Lentimicrobium sp. L6: one gene and its partner. The protein of the gene in region 1 binds, or shares a complex with, the protein of each later gene. Links are inferred from orthologs where the notes say so. Each region holds a gene or a part of one and is shown in the gene's direction. Other genes may lie near its edges.

Evidence for each region.
Region 2: the proteins of secY (region 1) and secA are in contact, whole or in part, in a crystal structure (PDB 3DIN), measured with the Thermotoga maritima proteins. The link is inferred for Lentimicrobium sp. L6 from one-to-one orthologs. Residues at the interface, in WP_004081795.1 of Thermotoga maritima: Glu108, Gly109, Glu110, Glu111, Ala236, Glu237, Arg238, Arg239, Ile240, Thr241, Ile242, Gln243, Tyr244, Ala245, Arg246, Arg247, Val248, Thr249, Gly250, Arg251, Arg252, Val253, Tyr254, Gly256, Ala257, Ser258, Thr259, Tyr260, Leu261, Pro262; in WP_004082002.1 of Thermotoga maritima: Glu261, Ala262, Arg263, Lys300, Ala301, Arg302, Thr303, Ile304, Ile305, Leu323, Tyr324, Asp325, Pro326, Val329, Ser330, Tyr333, Ile336, Lys340, Phe345, Val349, Glu363, Phe364, Tyr374, Ser375, Gly376, Gly377, Glu393, Ile395, Thr482, Ser483.

The regions. Positions count from the first base shown.
Region 1 is NZ_JABKCA010000065.1:7,030-14,699, forward strand. What follows is about bases 4,837-7,670. They hold secY (preprotein translocase subunit SecY), read left to right. Parts: upstream 4,837-5,489; coding sequence 5,490-6,851; downstream 6,852-7,670. Other genes in these bases: rpmD (50S ribosomal protein L30), read left to right, coding at 4,838-5,020; rplO (50S ribosomal protein L15), read left to right, coding at 5,032-5,478; map (type I methionyl aminopeptidase), read left to right, coding at 6,854-7,645; infA (translation initiation factor IF-1), read left to right, coding at 7,653-7,670. Also shown: rpsC (30S ribosomal protein S3), read left to right, coding at 1-427; rplP (50S ribosomal protein L16), read left to right, coding at 455-877; rpmC (50S ribosomal protein L29), read left to right, coding at 890-1,087; rpsQ (30S ribosomal protein S17), read left to right, coding at 1,096-1,350; rplN (50S ribosomal protein L14), read left to right, coding at 1,353-1,721; rplX (50S ribosomal protein L24), read left to right, coding at 1,734-2,057; rplE (50S ribosomal protein L5), read left to right, coding at 2,054-2,614; rpsN (30S ribosomal protein S14), read left to right, coding at 2,617-2,886; rpsH (30S ribosomal protein S8), read left to right, coding at 2,913-3,314; rplF (50S ribosomal protein L6), read left to right, coding at 3,331-3,885; rplR (50S ribosomal protein L18), read left to right, coding at 3,939-4,301; rpsE (30S ribosomal protein S5), read left to right, coding at 4,308-4,826. UniProt on the Escherichia coli protein: The central subunit of the protein translocation channel SecYEG. Consists of two halves formed by TMs 1-5 and 6-10.
Region 2 is NZ_JABKCA010000017.1:16,795-25,469, reverse strand. The notes cover bases 1,491-5,329. They hold secA (preprotein translocase subunit SecA), read left to right. Parts: upstream 1,491-1,850; coding sequence 1,851-5,129; downstream 5,130-5,329. Other genes in these bases: HNS38_RS06035 (patatin-like phospholipase family protein), read left to right, coding at 5,235-5,329; HNS38_RS06045 (C1 family peptidase), read right to left, coding at 1,491-1,649. Outside these bases: more of HNS38_RS06045, read right to left, coding at 270-1,490; more of HNS38_RS06035, read left to right, coding at 5,330-7,472; HNS38_RS06030 (patatin-like phospholipase family protein), read left to right, coding at 7,553-8,675. UniProt on the Escherichia coli protein: Required for protein export, interacts with the SecYEG preprotein conducting channel.

The DNA.
Region 1 (7,670 bases):
ACTCACTAAGAAAGAAGTTCAAATTAATATCTCAGAGATTAAACGCCCTGAATTAGAGGCAAGTTTAGTGGCTAAGAATGTAGCAAGTCAGATTGAAGGAAGAATTTCTTTCCGTCGTGCGATTAAAACTTCTATTGCATCTACTATGAGAGCTGGTGCCGAAGGCATCAAAATTCTTATTAGTGGTCGTGTAGGTGGTGCCGAAATGGCCCGTTCCGAAATGTATAAAGATGGTCGTATTCCATTGCACACTTTAAGAGCAGACATCGATTATTCACTAGCAGAAGCTCACACTACTTATGGCCGTATTGGTATTAAAGTGTGGATATGTAAAGGTGAGATCTATGGTAAACCAGAATTGGTTCCAACAGGTGCTCCTGAAAAAGGTGGAAAACAACGTCCCCATCAACAAAGAAGAAGAAAATAAATAGGAATAAGTAAATAAGTTTTAGATATGTTACAGCCTAGAAAAACAAAGTTCAGAAAGATGCAAAAAGGTAGAATGAAGGGCAACGCTCAGCGTGGTCACGAATTAGCTTTTGGCTCTTTTGGAATTAAATCTCTGGAAGAAACCTGGATGACAGGTAGACAAATCGAAGCAGCTCGTCAGGCTATTACTCGTAAGATGAAGCGACAAGGGCAACTTTGGATTAGAGTCTTTCCAGATAAACCAGTAACTAAAAAACCAGCTGAAGTAAGAATGGGAAAAGGTAAAGGTGCCCCTGAATTATTTGTAGCTCGTGTTTCACCAGGTAGAATAATTTTTGAATCTGCAGGTGTGGATTTCGCCACTGCTAAAGAGTCTATGAGACTTGGTGCGCAAAAATTGCCTGTTCTTACAAAATTTGTAGTTCGAAGAGATTACGTAGAAGATTAAAAAATTACGAAGATGAAAAATTCAGAAATAAAAGAATTATCTACCAAAGATATACAGGAAAAACTAGAAGATCAAAAAATGATCCTCGATAAAGCCCGTTTAAATCATGCCGTTTCTCCATTGGAAAACCCCAATGTGTTAAAAGAGTATAGAAAAACTATTGCAAGGTTAATGACTGAATTAAACAACAGACAACCAGCAGATAAATAATTTTTGAAATGGAAAGAAATTTAAGAAAAGAGAGAGTTGGGCTCGTTGTTAGCAATAAAATGGACCGTTCCATTGTGGTGGAGATTGAAACGAAAAAAAAGCACCCCATTTATGGTAAGTTCGTAAAGCAGACCAACAAGCTCATGGCTCATGACGATGCTAATGATTGTAACATTGGTGACACTGTTAAAATCATGGAAACTCGTCCTTTGAGCAAGAATAAGCGTTGGAGACTAGTAGAAATCATTGAAAGAGCTAAATAATTATGTTACAACAAGAAAGTAGAAGTGGTGTTGCGGACAACAGTGGTGCTAAAGAGGTACTTGTTATTAAGGTCTTAGGTGGTACTGGTCGTCGCTATGCATCATTAGGTGATAAAGTAGTAGTTACCGTAAAATCAGCTGTTCCAAGTAGTGGTATGAAAAAAGGTACCGTTGTTACAGCCGTTGTAGTTCGTACTAAAAAAGAAGTGAGAAGACCTGATGGTTCTTATATTCGCTTTGATGATAATGCGGTTGTTTTATTAAACGCTGCTGGAGAGATGTCAGGAACGCGTATTTTTGGTCCTGTTGCTCGCGAATTACGTGAAAAAGATTTTATGAAAATTGTTTCTCTTGCACCTGAGGTGTTATAAAAAGAATAAACTATGAGTGTAAAATTAAATATTAAAAAGGGAGATACTGTTAAGGTAATCAGTGGCGAGTCTAAAGGAAAACAAGGACGAGTTTTAAGAATTGATGCTGCAACAGGAAGAGCCGTTGTTGAAGGTGCTAATCTTATAAAGAAGCACTCTAAACCAAATGCTCAAAATCCCCAGGGTGGAATAGTTGAGCAAGAAGCTCCTATTCATATGTCCAATCTTATGATTGTGGACGCTAAAGGAAATACCACCCGAATCGGTAAGAAAATAGATGAAAAAACTGGAAAATCAGTAAGATTTTCAAAAAAATCAGGGGAGGTGATTAAATAATGTACACACCAAGATTACAGGAAAAATATTCCAAAGAAGTTGCACCTGCTTTAATGAAGGAGTTTGGCTATACAAGCAGTATGCAAATACCCAAGATTACGAAAATTTCGTTGAATCAAGGATTAGGTGAAGCTATTACCGATAAGAAAAGAATCGATACTGGTCTAGAAGAAATGACAATGATTGCTGGTCAAAGAGCAGTCTCTACTAAGTCTAAAAGAGATATCTCTAACTTTAAGGTTAGAAAAGGTATGCCAATTGGAGTTAGAGTTACTTTAAGAAGACAAAACATGTATGAATTTTTTGATCGTTTGGTATCAGTTTCTATTCCTCGTGTACGTGACTTCCGTGGTATCAATGAAAAAGGTTTTGATGGACGTGGCAACTTTACTTTCGGAGTTCCAGAACAAATCATTTTCCCTGAAATTGATATCGATAAAGTAACAAAAATCAATGGTATGAATATTACTATTGTTACCTCAGCTAAAACTGATAAAGAGTGCTACGCTCTATTAAAAGAATTTGGCTTCCCATTCAAAAACAATAAAAAGAGTTAATTATGGCTAAAGAATCAATGAAAGCGAGAGAAGTCAAAAGACAAAAACTCGTTGATAAATATGCTAATAAAAGAGCTGAATTGAAAGCTGCTGGTGATAATGTTGGACTACAAAAGTTACCTAGAAATTCAAATCCAATTCGCCTTCATAATCGCTGTAAATTGACTGGTAGACCTAAAGGTTATATGCGTCAGTTTGGAGTATCACGTATTAATTTCCGTGAAATGGCAAATAATGGGTTGATTCCTGGTGTTAAGAAAGCCAGTTGGTAATTTTTAATTTATAAAAACGGATAATAATGAATACAGATCCAATTGCAGATTACTTAACAAGATTAAGAAACGCCATAAGTGCTAATCATAGAATCGTTGATGTTCCTCATTCTAAATTGAAACTGAACATTACAAAGATTTTGTTTGAAAAGGGATATATTCTTCAATACAAAGTTGAAAATGAAGGTACTATCGATAGCAATATTAAAATCGCTTTAAAATATCACCCACAAACAAAAATGAGTGCTATTAAAGAGTTGAAGCGTGTGAGTAAGCCAGGTTTGCGTGTTTATAAAGGCGCTGACGATTTACCACGTGTTATTAATGGTCTTGGAGTGGCTATCATCTCTACATCTAAAGGTGTAATTACTGATAAAGAAGCTCGCAGAGAGAACATTGGTGGTGAAATATTATGTTACGTAAGTTAATTAGAGGAGAATAATAATGTCAAGAATCGGAAAATTACCCATTCCTGTTACCTCAGGAGTTACTGTTGAAGTTTCAAAAGAAAACTTGGTCACAGTAAAGGGAAAATTAGGCGAATTGCAACAACAAGTAGATCCTGCTATTACTCTTAAAATAGAGGATGGAATAGTTACTTTAGATCGTGCTACAGAATCAAAAGACCATCGCTCAAAGCATGGATTATATAGATCTTTGATTTCAAACATGATTCAAGGTGTTTCAGAAGGATTCAAAACGGTACAAGAATTAGTTGGTGTAGGTTATAAAGTAGATGTTCAAGGTCAAGTTTTAGACTTTGCTTTGGGTTTCTCTCACCATGTGTATTTTGTGCTTCCTGAAGAAGTAAAGGCAGAAGCTGTTACTGAAAGAGGTAAGAATCCTACCTTAACTATGACTTCACACGATAAGCAATTATTAGGTCAAGTTGCAGCTAAAGTAAGATCATTACGTAAGCCTGAGCCATATAAAGGAAAGGGAATCAAATTCCAAGGTGAAGAGCTTAGAAAGAAAGTTGGTAAATCAGCCGCTAAGTAATAATTAATTATACTTGCCTGGTGATAAAGCCAGGGAATTAATGTCTTTAGAAAATGAAAGTAAAGAACAGAAAAGAGTATCGTAGACTCAAAATAAAGAGACGTATCAGAAAGACCGTTGAAGGTAGTGCTGTTCGTCCAAGAATGACTGTTTTTAGAAGTAATAAACAGATTTATGTTCAGCTTGTGGATGATGCTGCAGGACATACTGTACTTGCTGCTTCTTCAACAGAGGAGAATATTGTCGGACAAAAAGTAACAAAAATTGAACAGGCTGCATTAGTAGGTAAACTCGTTGCCGAAAAAGCAAAAGAAGCTGGTATCACCGAAGTTGTTTTTGATCGTAACGGATATTTGTATCATGGTCGTATTAAATCATTAGCTGAAGCTGCTAGAACTAGCGGCCTAAAATTATAATCAATTATGGCAAATAAGAATTTAAAAAGAGTAAAATCCAGCGAAATTGAATTCAAAGATAGACTGGTTAGTATTCAAAGAGTAACAAAAGTTACAAAAGGTGGTAGAACCTTTAGCTTTTCAGCTATTGTTGTAGTTGGAAACGAGAATGGTGTCGTAGGTTATGGTTTAGGTAAAGCAAACGAAGTATCTGCAGCAATTGCTAAAGGTGTTGATGATGCTAAGAAACATTTAATAAAAATTCCTGTTCTTAAAGGAACATTACCTCACGAACAAACTGGCCGCTATAGCGGTGCACGAGTATTTATGAAGCCTGCTGCTCCTGGTACTGGAGTAATTGCTGGTGGAGCGATGCGTGCTGTTTTTGAGAGTGTGGGAGTTAAGGATGTATTAGCAAAATCTAAAGGTTCATCAAATCCACACTCAGTGGTAAAGGCGACTATAGATGCTTTGACTAACCTCAGAGATCCAAAAACAATAGCACAGCTTAGAAATGTTGATTTAGACACAGTATTTAACGGATAAAATCAGGCATAATGGAAAGAAAAGTAAGAATCAAGCAGGTAAGAAGTAGAATTGGTCATCCAAAAGATCAAAAAGCAACCCTTGACGCTCTTGGCCTGACTAAAATGAATCAGGTTAAAGAACTAACGTTGAATGGTCCTTTAGAGGGTATGGTCAACAAAGTGAAACATTTATTACTAATCGAAGAAATTTAAATTATATAATCATGGATTTAAGTAATTTAAAACCGGCAGAGGGAGCAACTCACTCAGATAAAAGAATTGGTCGTGGACAAGGATCTGGCAAAGGTGGAACATCTACTAGAGGTCATAAAGGTGCAAAGTCACGTTCTGGTTACAAACGTAAAAGAGGATTTGAAGGTGGTCAAATGCCATTATTCAGACGCGTTCCTAAATTTGGTTTCAAAAATATAAATAGAGTAGAGTATCGCGGTATTAACGTGGACGCTATTCAGAAAATTGCTGAAGAATTAGAACTTCAAGCAATAACAATAGACGTTTTAATTGAGAATGGTTTGGTTAACAAGAAAGATAGAGTTAAAGTATTGGGAAGAGGTGAGTTGACAGCTAAAGTGGACATAACAGCCCATGCCTTTTCTGCGTCTGCAACTAAATTAATCGAAGCACAAGGTGGTACAGCAACTACCATTTAAAACCAATTTTCATGAAAAAACTAATCGAAACTATTAGAAATATCTTTAAAATAGAGGATCTTCGCAAGAGGATTCTCTATACCTTAGGTGTTATTCTGATATATAGACTGGGATCTTATGTGGTTCTGCCAGGTGTAGATCCTACTCAGTTAGCAGCATTAAAAAATCAAACTGATTCAGGATTATTAGGCTTATTGAATATGTTCTCTGGTGGAGCATTTTCTAATGCATCTATTTTTGCATTGGGTATCATGCCTTATATTTCTGCTTCTATTGTGATTCAGCTGTTAGGAATGGCTATTCCCTATTTTCAGAAACTACAGAAAGAAGGAGAAAGTGGAAGAAATAAAATCAATCAAATTACACGTTGGTTAACTGTTGCAATTACTGCATTTCAGGCTCCAGCGTATATTACTAATTTGATTTCTCAACTTCCTGCACAAGCAATTTCACCTTTTGACCCTAATATTACATCTCCTACTACATTTTTTTGGATATCTAGCATCCTAATATTAGTTGCTGGAACTTTATTTGTAATGTGGTTAGGTGAAAGAATTACAGAAAAAGGAATTGGAAACGGTATCTCTCTTATCATTATGATAGGTATTATTGCGAACTTACCTTTCGCTTTATTCAGTGAGTTTGCTTCTCGTATGGAGCAGTCTGGAGGAGGATTGGTGGTGTTTATTATTGAAATTGCAGTATTAGTATTTGTTGTGCTGTTAACTATTCTTCTTGTACAAGGTACACGCCGTATTCCAGTGCAGTATGCTAAAAGAATTGTTGGTAATAAACAGTATGGTGGTGTTCGCCAGTATATTCCTTTAAAGGTTAATGCTGCAGGTGTTATGCCTATCATCTTTGCTCAGGCAATTATGTTCTTACCCATTACTTTTGCTGGTTTTTCTGAATCAGAAGGAATGAGTGCTTTTGCAGCAACTTTTTCCAATATCAATGGGTTTTGGTATAACTTAGTATTCTTTATCGTTATTATTATCTTCACCTATTTCTATACAGCGGTTACAATTAACCCTAATCAAATGGCTGATGATATGAAGAAAAATGGTGGTTTTATTCCCGGTGTTAAGCCTGGTAAGAAAACTGCTGAATTCTTGGATGATGTAATGTCTAAAATAACTTTACCTGGATCTATATTCCTAGGTTTAGTTGCTATTATGCCTGCATTTGTTAGTGTTGTTGGAGTTAGTAGTCAGTTTGCTCAATTTTATGGTGGTACATCTTTACTTATTATGGTAGGTGTAGTATTAGATACATTACAGCAAATTGAAAGTCATCTTTTGATGCGTCATTATGATGGGCTTACTAAATCTGGTAGAATTAAAGGAAGAGGCGGAGCTGCTTCTGGAATGTAAGAATGGCAAAAGATAAAGTTACTATTAAAACTGAAGAAGAGATTGATCTTCTTAGAAAAAGTTCTTTACTTGTTGGTAGAACTCTGGCAGAAATCGCCAAAGTCATTGAGCCTGGCGTGAGTACCGCAAAATTAGATCGATTAGCTGAAGAGTTTATTAGAGATAATGGTGCTGTTCCTGGGTTTAAAGGTTATGGCGGTTTTCCAGCTACCTTATGCATGAGCATCAACGAAGAAGTTGTTCATGGAATACCTGGAGATCGTATCATTAATGATGGAGATGTTGTTTCGGTGGATTGTGGAACATTAATGAATGGTTTTTATGGAGACTCTGCCTATACCTTTGCAGTTGGAAATGTAAAGGAAGAAGTACTCAGATTGCTAGAAGTAACAAAAGAATCCTTATATAAAGGAATCGAACAAGCTGTTACTGGAAAACGTGTTGGAGATATTGGATTTGCCATTCAAAATCATGTTGAGCAGTTTGGATATGGAGTGGTTCGAGATTTAGTTGGGCATGGATTGGGAAGAAATTTGCATGAGAAGCCGGAAATACCTAATTTTGGCCGCCGTGGTTCAGGTCCTAAACTTCAGGAGCGTATGGTAATAGCAATTGAGCCCATGATAACACTGGGAACCTTTGATATTGCACAGGATCCGGATGGTTGGACTATTCGAACTTTGGATAATTTACCCGCTGCTCACTTTGAGCATGATGTAGTTATTCGAAGAGGAAAAGCAGAGATTCTGTCAAGTTTTGAGTTTATTGAAGAAGTTTTAAGAAAAAAAGAGTAAGATTATTATGGCAAAACAAATGTCA
Region 2 (8,675 bases), on another replicon or contig:
ATTCCTGAGTATCTTATCTAAAAATCCTTTGTTAACAAAGTGTTGACGAAAATGTTGATAAAATCGGCTAGAAATACTTGGATTATATTATTACAGGATGAAAATCGTTTTTCATCCGTTGGCCATAAAATCCAAAAAAAATCGCCGTTAAAAAATGATTTTAACGACGACTTTTGAACACTTTTTTGAACACTGTGTTAATGATTACTTAACTTAGACCATATTATTTCCCTTTGAAAAATAGTTCATGAATCATTTGTTTTGTATAACTATTTGTCCATCATAAACATGGGGTCCCATGGTGGGAGTAGCTCGGCTTCTGTCTCTAGTATCTTCAGTACTTTCGGGTCGATGTATTTTTTGTGAATAACTAATCTAAACATAAACTCATCGAACCATTCATCGGTCATAATAAGGTGTCCATCATGACCTTTTTTACCCCAGCTGTTCTCTAATAACCACTTGTCTGAGCTGCCATCTTCTAGAATATTTACGCCCATCAAAGCCATTCCATGTGAGCTTCCACTTTCAAAAGTTTGAATTCTCTGTTTTTTATCCATATTGAAATCTACACCAAAAAGATTAGCATAATCGTAAGTATTTATATCAAGATATCCTTTTTCAGCTTCTAATTGTTTTCCAACATCACAACTAAAATACATTCCTTCATTATCTTTAATAGATGCAATGGCAAACTTTTTAATCTGGTCGGCTTCTAAATTGATATATTTCCAGTTTCCACCTTCTTGCATATGTCTATCATACCTGATTTCATAAAGTTGATTCATTTCTTTGCCTGGGTCATTCATCAACATCACATAATCATCGAAATTGATATCAATGACTTCTTCAAAGAATTCCATTGGAGTGAAAGTTTTAGCTTCGCTAATTTTCCCATCTTTTCCTTTGTACTGCCACTGGAAGTCAAGAGGAGGTTCACCGAGGCTAAATGCAAGAATTTGATAAATCTCTGCTAATTTCTCGTTCTTCATCTCCATTAGCATTTCACGAGACATTTTAGTTTTTCCCAGCTCTCTTAGTTTTAAACCATCCTCTCTTAGCTTTCTTCTAATAAGTTTGCTCATCATGGCTGTGTTTTCACTCTGATAAGTCTCAGGCATTGCACTTGTTGGCACTAAGCCATATTTACTTACTAAATCCACAACTCCTGTCCATTGTCCACCATCACCAATAGGATTTTTTAGTAGCCATTCCACTTCTCTATCTGTAAGAGGAAGAAATGCTGTTTCAATCATTCCATTATAAAACAGGTTGGCTTTTTCTAATTGATCGTAGAAAAACAAATAAGTATGAGAAAAAGTGAAAGATTCCAATTCATATTTAGTAATCACTTTTGCTCTAAGAACATTTAATCCTGTGAACATCCAACACCTTCCGCTGCTTTTCTGATTGGTGATGCCTTTTGTTTCCACTTTATTATTGATAAAGAAATTTACTTTGCCTTTATTCTCTTGGTCAAGGGCTAATTTTTTAATGCTATTATTGCTAATGGCGTTGGTTAAGGCTGTTTTTGCAGGATTATTATTCAGTTCTAAAGCCATTTTCTTTAGGTCCTCATGATTCAATTCCTGTCCGAAACTTAAACTATAAGCCAAAAGACCTATAATAATGAAGCTAATTTTTTTCATGCCGTTGGTGTTTTTTTTATTTCATGCAAAAATAATAATTGATTGCAAAGGTTAAGAATTTATTGATTTTTAGATTGGTATTATTAAACGGTGTTTTTTTTTACTTTTGCAAACTTGAATTGGGTGTCAATTAGTCATATTTTAAAATAGAGTATGATAATTGATTAACAATATCATATTTACAGCAAAAAAAAGAGTAATATGCTAGGTATTTTTAAGAAAATTCTCGGAAGTAAATCCGATCGTGATATAAAAGACATAAAACCTTATTCTGATAAGGCTATTAAGGCTTATGAGCAAATTTCAAAACTAAGTGCTGATGAGCTTCGTGCTAAAACATTAGGATTCAAAAAACAAATAGCTGATGCTACAAAGGCTGATGAGGATCAGATGGCTGCTATCTTACAGCAGATAAATGACCAAGTTGATATAGATATCCATGAAAAGGAAAAGCTTTATGAACAAATGGATAAGCTGAAGGACAGTATTTATGAAACTACTCAAACTGTGCTTGATAATATTCTTCCTGAGGTTTTTGCTGTAGTAAAAGCAACAGCCAAATTGTTCATGGATAATGAAAAACTGGAAGTTACTGCCAGTGAGCATGATAGGGACCTTGCTGCTCGAATGGAGAATGTGAATATTAAAGGCGATAAAGCCTTTTATAATAATGAATGGATTGCCGGTGGTAGCATGATCAAATGGGAAATGGTTCATTATGATGTTCAGCTTATTGGTGGTACCGTTTTACATCAAGGCAAGGTTGCTGAGATGGCAACTGGGGAGGGTAAGACTTTAGTAGCAACATTGCCTGTGTTCCTTAATGCGCTTTCAGGTAAAGGAGTTCATGTTGTTACAGTGAACGATTACTTAGCAAAACGAGATGCAGAGTGGATGGGGATGTTATACGAGTTTCATGGTTTAACAATTGATTGTATTGATAAACACCAGCCTAATTCTGAAGAAAGAAGACAAGCTTATAATGCAGATATTACTTATGGAACTAATAATGAATTTGGTTTTGATTATCTGAGAGATAATATGACTTCAAATCCAGATGAATTAGTACAGCGAGAACCAAACTATGCGATTGTGGATGAGGTCGATTCAGTATTGATTGATGATGCTCGTACACCATTGATTATTTCTGGTCCAACTCCAAGAGGTGACCATCAGGAGTATGATAACCTGAAGCCTAATGTGGAGCGCTTGTATCAGGCCCAAAGGAAATTAGTAACCAGCTTATTAGCAGAAGCCAAAAAGATATTAGGCTCTAATCCTAACTCAGAACAAGAGAAAAAAGGTGGAGAGTTATTGTTTCGTGCTTTTAGAGGATTGCCAAAGAATAAAGCAATTATCAAATATTTAAGTGAAGAAGGTAAGAGAACACTCATGCAAAAGACTGAGAATTTCTATCTTGCTGAACAAGCTAAGCATATGCATATCATCGATGATGAATTGTATTTTGTGATTGAAGAAAAAACCAACTCTATTGAGCTAACAGATAAGGGTATTGATATCCTTACCGATTCTTATGAGGAGGCTGAGTTTTATATCCTACCAGATATTGCCGCGGAGTTAGCTATGCTTGATAAAGATGCTGGTGATGAAAAAGAAAAAATAGAGAAAAAATCGGAGATATTAAGAAATTTCTCTATTAAATCTGAAAGAGTACATACCGTTAATCAATTACTAAAAGCATATGCACTTTTCGAAAAGGATGTGGAATATGTGTTAATGGACAATAAGATTAAAATTGTTGACGAGCAAACGGGTCGTATTATGGAAGGACGTCGTTATTCTGATGGACTCCACCAAGCTATTGAGGCAAAGGAAAATGTAAAAGTAGAAGCAGCCACTCAAACCTATGCTACTATTACCCTTCAGAATTACTTTAGAATGTATCGCAAGTTAGCAGGTATGACTGGTACTGCGGAAACAGAAGCGGGAGAATTATGGGATATCTATAAATTGGATGTGGTTGTAATACCTACTAATAGACCAATCGTTAGAGATGATAGAGAAGATTTAGTATTTAAAACTACTCGTGAGAAATTTAATGCAGTTGCCAATGAAATTGAGGAGTTAGTAAAAGCTGGACGTCCTGTTTTGGTGGGTACCACTTCTGTTGAAACTTCAGAGTTGTTGAGTAGAATGTTGACTCGTCAAAAAATTAAACATAATGTCTTGAATGCGAAATTGCATCAACGAGAGGCTGATATTGTAGCTGAAGCTGGACAAGAAGGTACGGTAACTATAGCTACCAATATGGCTGGTCGTGGTACCGATATTAAATTGAGTAAGAAGGTAATTGCAGCTGGTGGTTTAGCCATTTTAGGTACAGAACGTCACGATTCTCGTCGTGTCGACAGACAGTTAAGAGGTCGTGCTGGTCGTCAGGGAGATTCCGGTAGCTCTCAATTCTATGTTTCTCTCGAGGATAACTTGATGAGGATGTTTGGTTCTGATAGGATTTCTAAAATAATGGATCGCCTTGGCCTTCAAGAGGGAGAGGTGATTCAGCATGGTATGATTACCAAAAGTATTGAGAGAGCGCAAAAGAAAGTGGAAGAGAATAACTTTGGTATTCGTAAAAGATTATTGGAATACGATGATGTAATGAACTCTCAAAGAGAAGTGATTTATAAGAAACGTCATCATGCTTTATTTGGCGAGCGTTTAGCAGTAGATGTGAGCAATATGATGTTTGACTATGTAGAGCAAATGGTAAGTGAGTACATAGAGAATAAAGATTTCGATGCATTTAATATGGAGTTGCTTTCATCATTAACAATGGAAAGCCCTGTGGGAAGAGAAGAGTTTATGAATGTTAATGCTTCAGAGCTCACAGAGAAGATTTATAATAAAGCTTATTCAAATTATAAGGAAAAGAATATTAGGATTTCAGAAAATGTATATCCAGTGATAAAGGATGTTTATGAAAAGCAGAATCATTACGAAAATATCGCTATTCCAATTACTGACGGAATTAAGACCATAAATGTAGTGGCCAATTTGGAGAAATCATTTAATGATGGCGGAAAAGAAATTCCTTTATCAGTGGAAAAAGGGATTACATTAAGTATTATCGATAACAGCTGGAAAGAGCATTTAAGAGAAATGGATGACTTAAAACAGTCTGTCCAGAATGCTACCTATGAGCAAAAAGATCCTTTATTGATTTATAAATTTGAATCTTTCAATTTATTTAAGGATATGATTCAAAGAAATAATAAAGAAATTACCACTTTTCTAGTTAAGGGAGACTTACCAAAAGCTGAAGCTAAATTAGAGGAGGCTAAGTTACCAAGTAGTCAAAAGAATTTAACCGAAGGTAGAGATGACTTGCTTTCTCAGTCACATAGTGATACACAAACCAAGCAAAAATCGCAACCAATTATTGCTGAAAAACAAATTGGTAGAAACGAACCTTGTCCCTGTGGGAGTGGGAAGAAGTACAAGCAATGTCATGGTAGATAATTGGATATAGATTATTTAAAAATATAAAATCTGCTTTATTAATATATGAAGCAGATTTTTTTTATTTTTATACTTTGAAAATCAATTCATATCATTGAAAAATTTATGCATAATAAGTTTGTCAAAAAAAATCTATATTTTATTCTAATTCTATTGATTGGGGTTTCTCAAGTCTATGGTCAGAATTCTGATGTGGAAAACCCTCGAATTGGTTTGGTTTTGAGTGGTGGCGGAGCTAGGGGCTTTGCACATATTGGGGTGATAAAAGTATTAGAAGAGGAGGGGATCGACGTAGAACTCATTGGTGGAACGAGTATGGGGGCTGTTGTTGGAGGTTTATACTCTATGGGTTATTCCATATCTGAAATTGAGAAGATGGCCTTAACTCAAGATTGGGATTTGGTTTTGAATGATAAGGTAAGTCGTAGAGATTTAGGTATATATGAGAAGCTGGACAGTGAACGGTATGTTTTTTCTCTAGGTTTAAAGGGACGTAAGCTGAGTATTCCTCCAGGTCTGGTTTATGGACAGAATGTCATGTTAATGCTCACCACTTTGTCAAACCCCGTATATCATGTCGAAAGTTTTTCAGATTTAGATAAGCCATTTTTTTGTATGGCTACAGATTTATTGAGTGGGCAAGCCATCAAGCTCGATACCGGAAATATCGCATTAGCTATTCGTGCTTCTATGTCGGTTCCATCAGCTTTCGCTCCAGTTAAATGGGGTCCTTATTATTTGGTTGATGGAGGAATTATAGATAATTTCCCTGCTAAGGAGGTTAAAAAACTTGGTGCAGACTATTTAATAGGTGTAGATATACAGACTCCTTTATACCCACAAGAAGACATTACTAATTTAGTTCAAGTATTATCTCAATCTATTTTTCTGAGCGGAGAAGATAATTATGAGAAGAACCTTGAGCTTATTGACCTCTTCATCAAACCTGAAATTGATCCCTTCACAGCAATGGATTTTAATAGGGCCGATTCTTTAATAGCAAGAGGTGAAAGAAAAGCCCGACAAATGGTTCCCCAAATAAGGGCTTTCCTTGATTCTATTTCATTTAAAAGAGAAAAAGTTAGAGGGGATCAAGATGCTTTCCCATCTATGGATGTGTTATATGTTGATCATGTGAAGTTTATTGGAAATAAGAGGGTGTCCGATTCTTATTTGAAAAGTAAATTAGATGTATTTTCAGGTGATTTGATTTCTGTATTTGAGCTCAATGATAGAATTAATGAATTGTATGGGACCAAATTGTTTCATACAGTAGACTATCAGTTAAGTAGAACTGGGAATGGAGAAACAATAATCAAAATTACAGTGGAGGAGGCCAGCTTATTTGATTTAAATGTAGGAGCACATTATAATGAATTTACTAAAGCAGCTTTGTTACTCAATTTGACAGCGCGAAATTTCGGCGCGCAAAATGGACGTTTATCTGTTGATCTAGTATTAGGTACAGTGGCAAGGTTTGCTGCTGAATATGTTGTTGATAATGGATTTAAACCCGGTTATGGAGTCGATTTAATTGCTTTTTCTCAACCGGGGTTTCGGTATAAGAATGGCAAGTCAAATGTTAGTTTTAATAATGGTGTTTTTCAGACTAATGGTTTTGGACTTTTGACCTATAAGAACTTACTGCGATTTAAATTAGGTTATAACCTGAGGCAAAATACTGTGAGTCAGGACGTCTCAGTTTATGATTTTGATAATGCTGATAATGTAAGTGTTGGATTATTTGCTGACATTTTAGTGGATACATATGATAAGTTATACTTTCCAAATACAGGCATGCGCTTTAGGGGTAAGATGGAATTTGGAGCTGGTGAAAATACTGATATTGATACAGATGATGCTGGCCTTGTAGTATATGATACTTATGATTATGACTATACATCTTTATTTGTAGAGTTTAATGGTATCATAACTCTTCGTAAAGCTTGGGTTATAATACCTGATGCTTATTTTTATAAGATTTTGGCTGAGAAAGTACCCATTTCAAAGCAGGCTAAGTTTGGTGGCTTTCAACCATCGTATTTTGTAAATTACACTGTTTTCCCTGGATATGATTTTATGGAACTTGGAGGGCATACTGCTTTTAACCCTAGATTAAGTTTGAGATATAATTTCTGGAAGAAACATTATTTAACGGCCAAAGGAAATTTATTATCGCTGAATTTTGATTTTGATAAGTCATTTGAAGATAATAAATTTTATAGTGGTTGGCAATTATCTTACAGTTACTATAGTCCTTTAGGGCCTGTAAGTTTTTCAGTGGCTAAAGCATATCCAAAAGGAAAACTGGTTCTAGATTTAAATTTAGGTTTTAGATTTTAATAATAACAATGAAAAAAGTGATGACATATCGTTCATGGAGCAATTTTTTGTTTAGTTCTCAAATCATTATATTGTGTTTTTTGAAAAGAACAATACTGCTTTTGATGCTAATATTGTTTTCATTAAATTTAATTGCAGAACCTGTAAAACTCGATACAACTCGTAAAACGAGGCCAAAAGTAGGTCTTGTGCTCAGTGGAGGGGGAGCTAAGGGGTTTGCACATATTGGTGCGTTAAAGGTGATTAGAGATGCTGGAATCGAAGTGGATTATGTAGCTGGAACGAGTATGGGTAGTATCGTAGGTGGATTATATGCCATTGGTTATAGCCCCGAATTTATTGAGAATTTAGTTAGAAGTCAGAATTGGACTGATCTTCTTTTAGATAAAATAAGTAGAAGGCAATTAAGTCTTGATGAGAAAAATTATAATGAACAGCAATTTATTAGTTTTCCTGTCACAAAAGAAAAGATAAGTCTTCCATTTGGAATAAAATATGGTCAGAATATATCATTATTGTTATCCACTCTAACAACTCCAGTATACCAACATCATAGTTTTAAAGATTTTCAAACTCCATTTTTGTGTATTGGAACAGCCATTGCAAATGGAGAGTCGGTGATAATTGAAGATGGGAGTTTGGCAGAAGCTATGAGAGCAAGTATGGCTATTCCAACAGTATTTACCCCTGTTGTGGTTAAAGGGAAGCTTGTGGTTGATGGAGGTTTGGTAAATAATTTTCCTGCAAAGGAATTAGCTGAGCGAGGATGCGATATTATTATTGGAGTGGATGTGCAGAGCCATATCGATTATAAAGTGGAGGATCTGAATACAATTACTTCAATACTTGATAGAAGTGCAGGGTTTTATCGAAAAGCATTGAACGATACAGCCATGAAATATGTAGATTACTATATTCAACCTGATATTACAGGATATGGAGTAGGCTCATTTGCTGATTATGATAGTATCATGCTGCGTGGAGAAAGGGCTGGTCTGAAGAATAAGTCACGGTTGGATAGTTTAGCATCATATCTTAAAAAGTTTCCCGATTATGAATTAAAGATAAGAGACCTTCAGCCCATCTCGCACTTTGTTTTAGATTCTGTTGTTGTAGTTGGAAACGAGATTGTTTCTACCCAAACCTTAAAAAAGCTTTTTAATGAGAAAAAGGGGGATGTGGTAGAAATTGAAGATTTGGAGG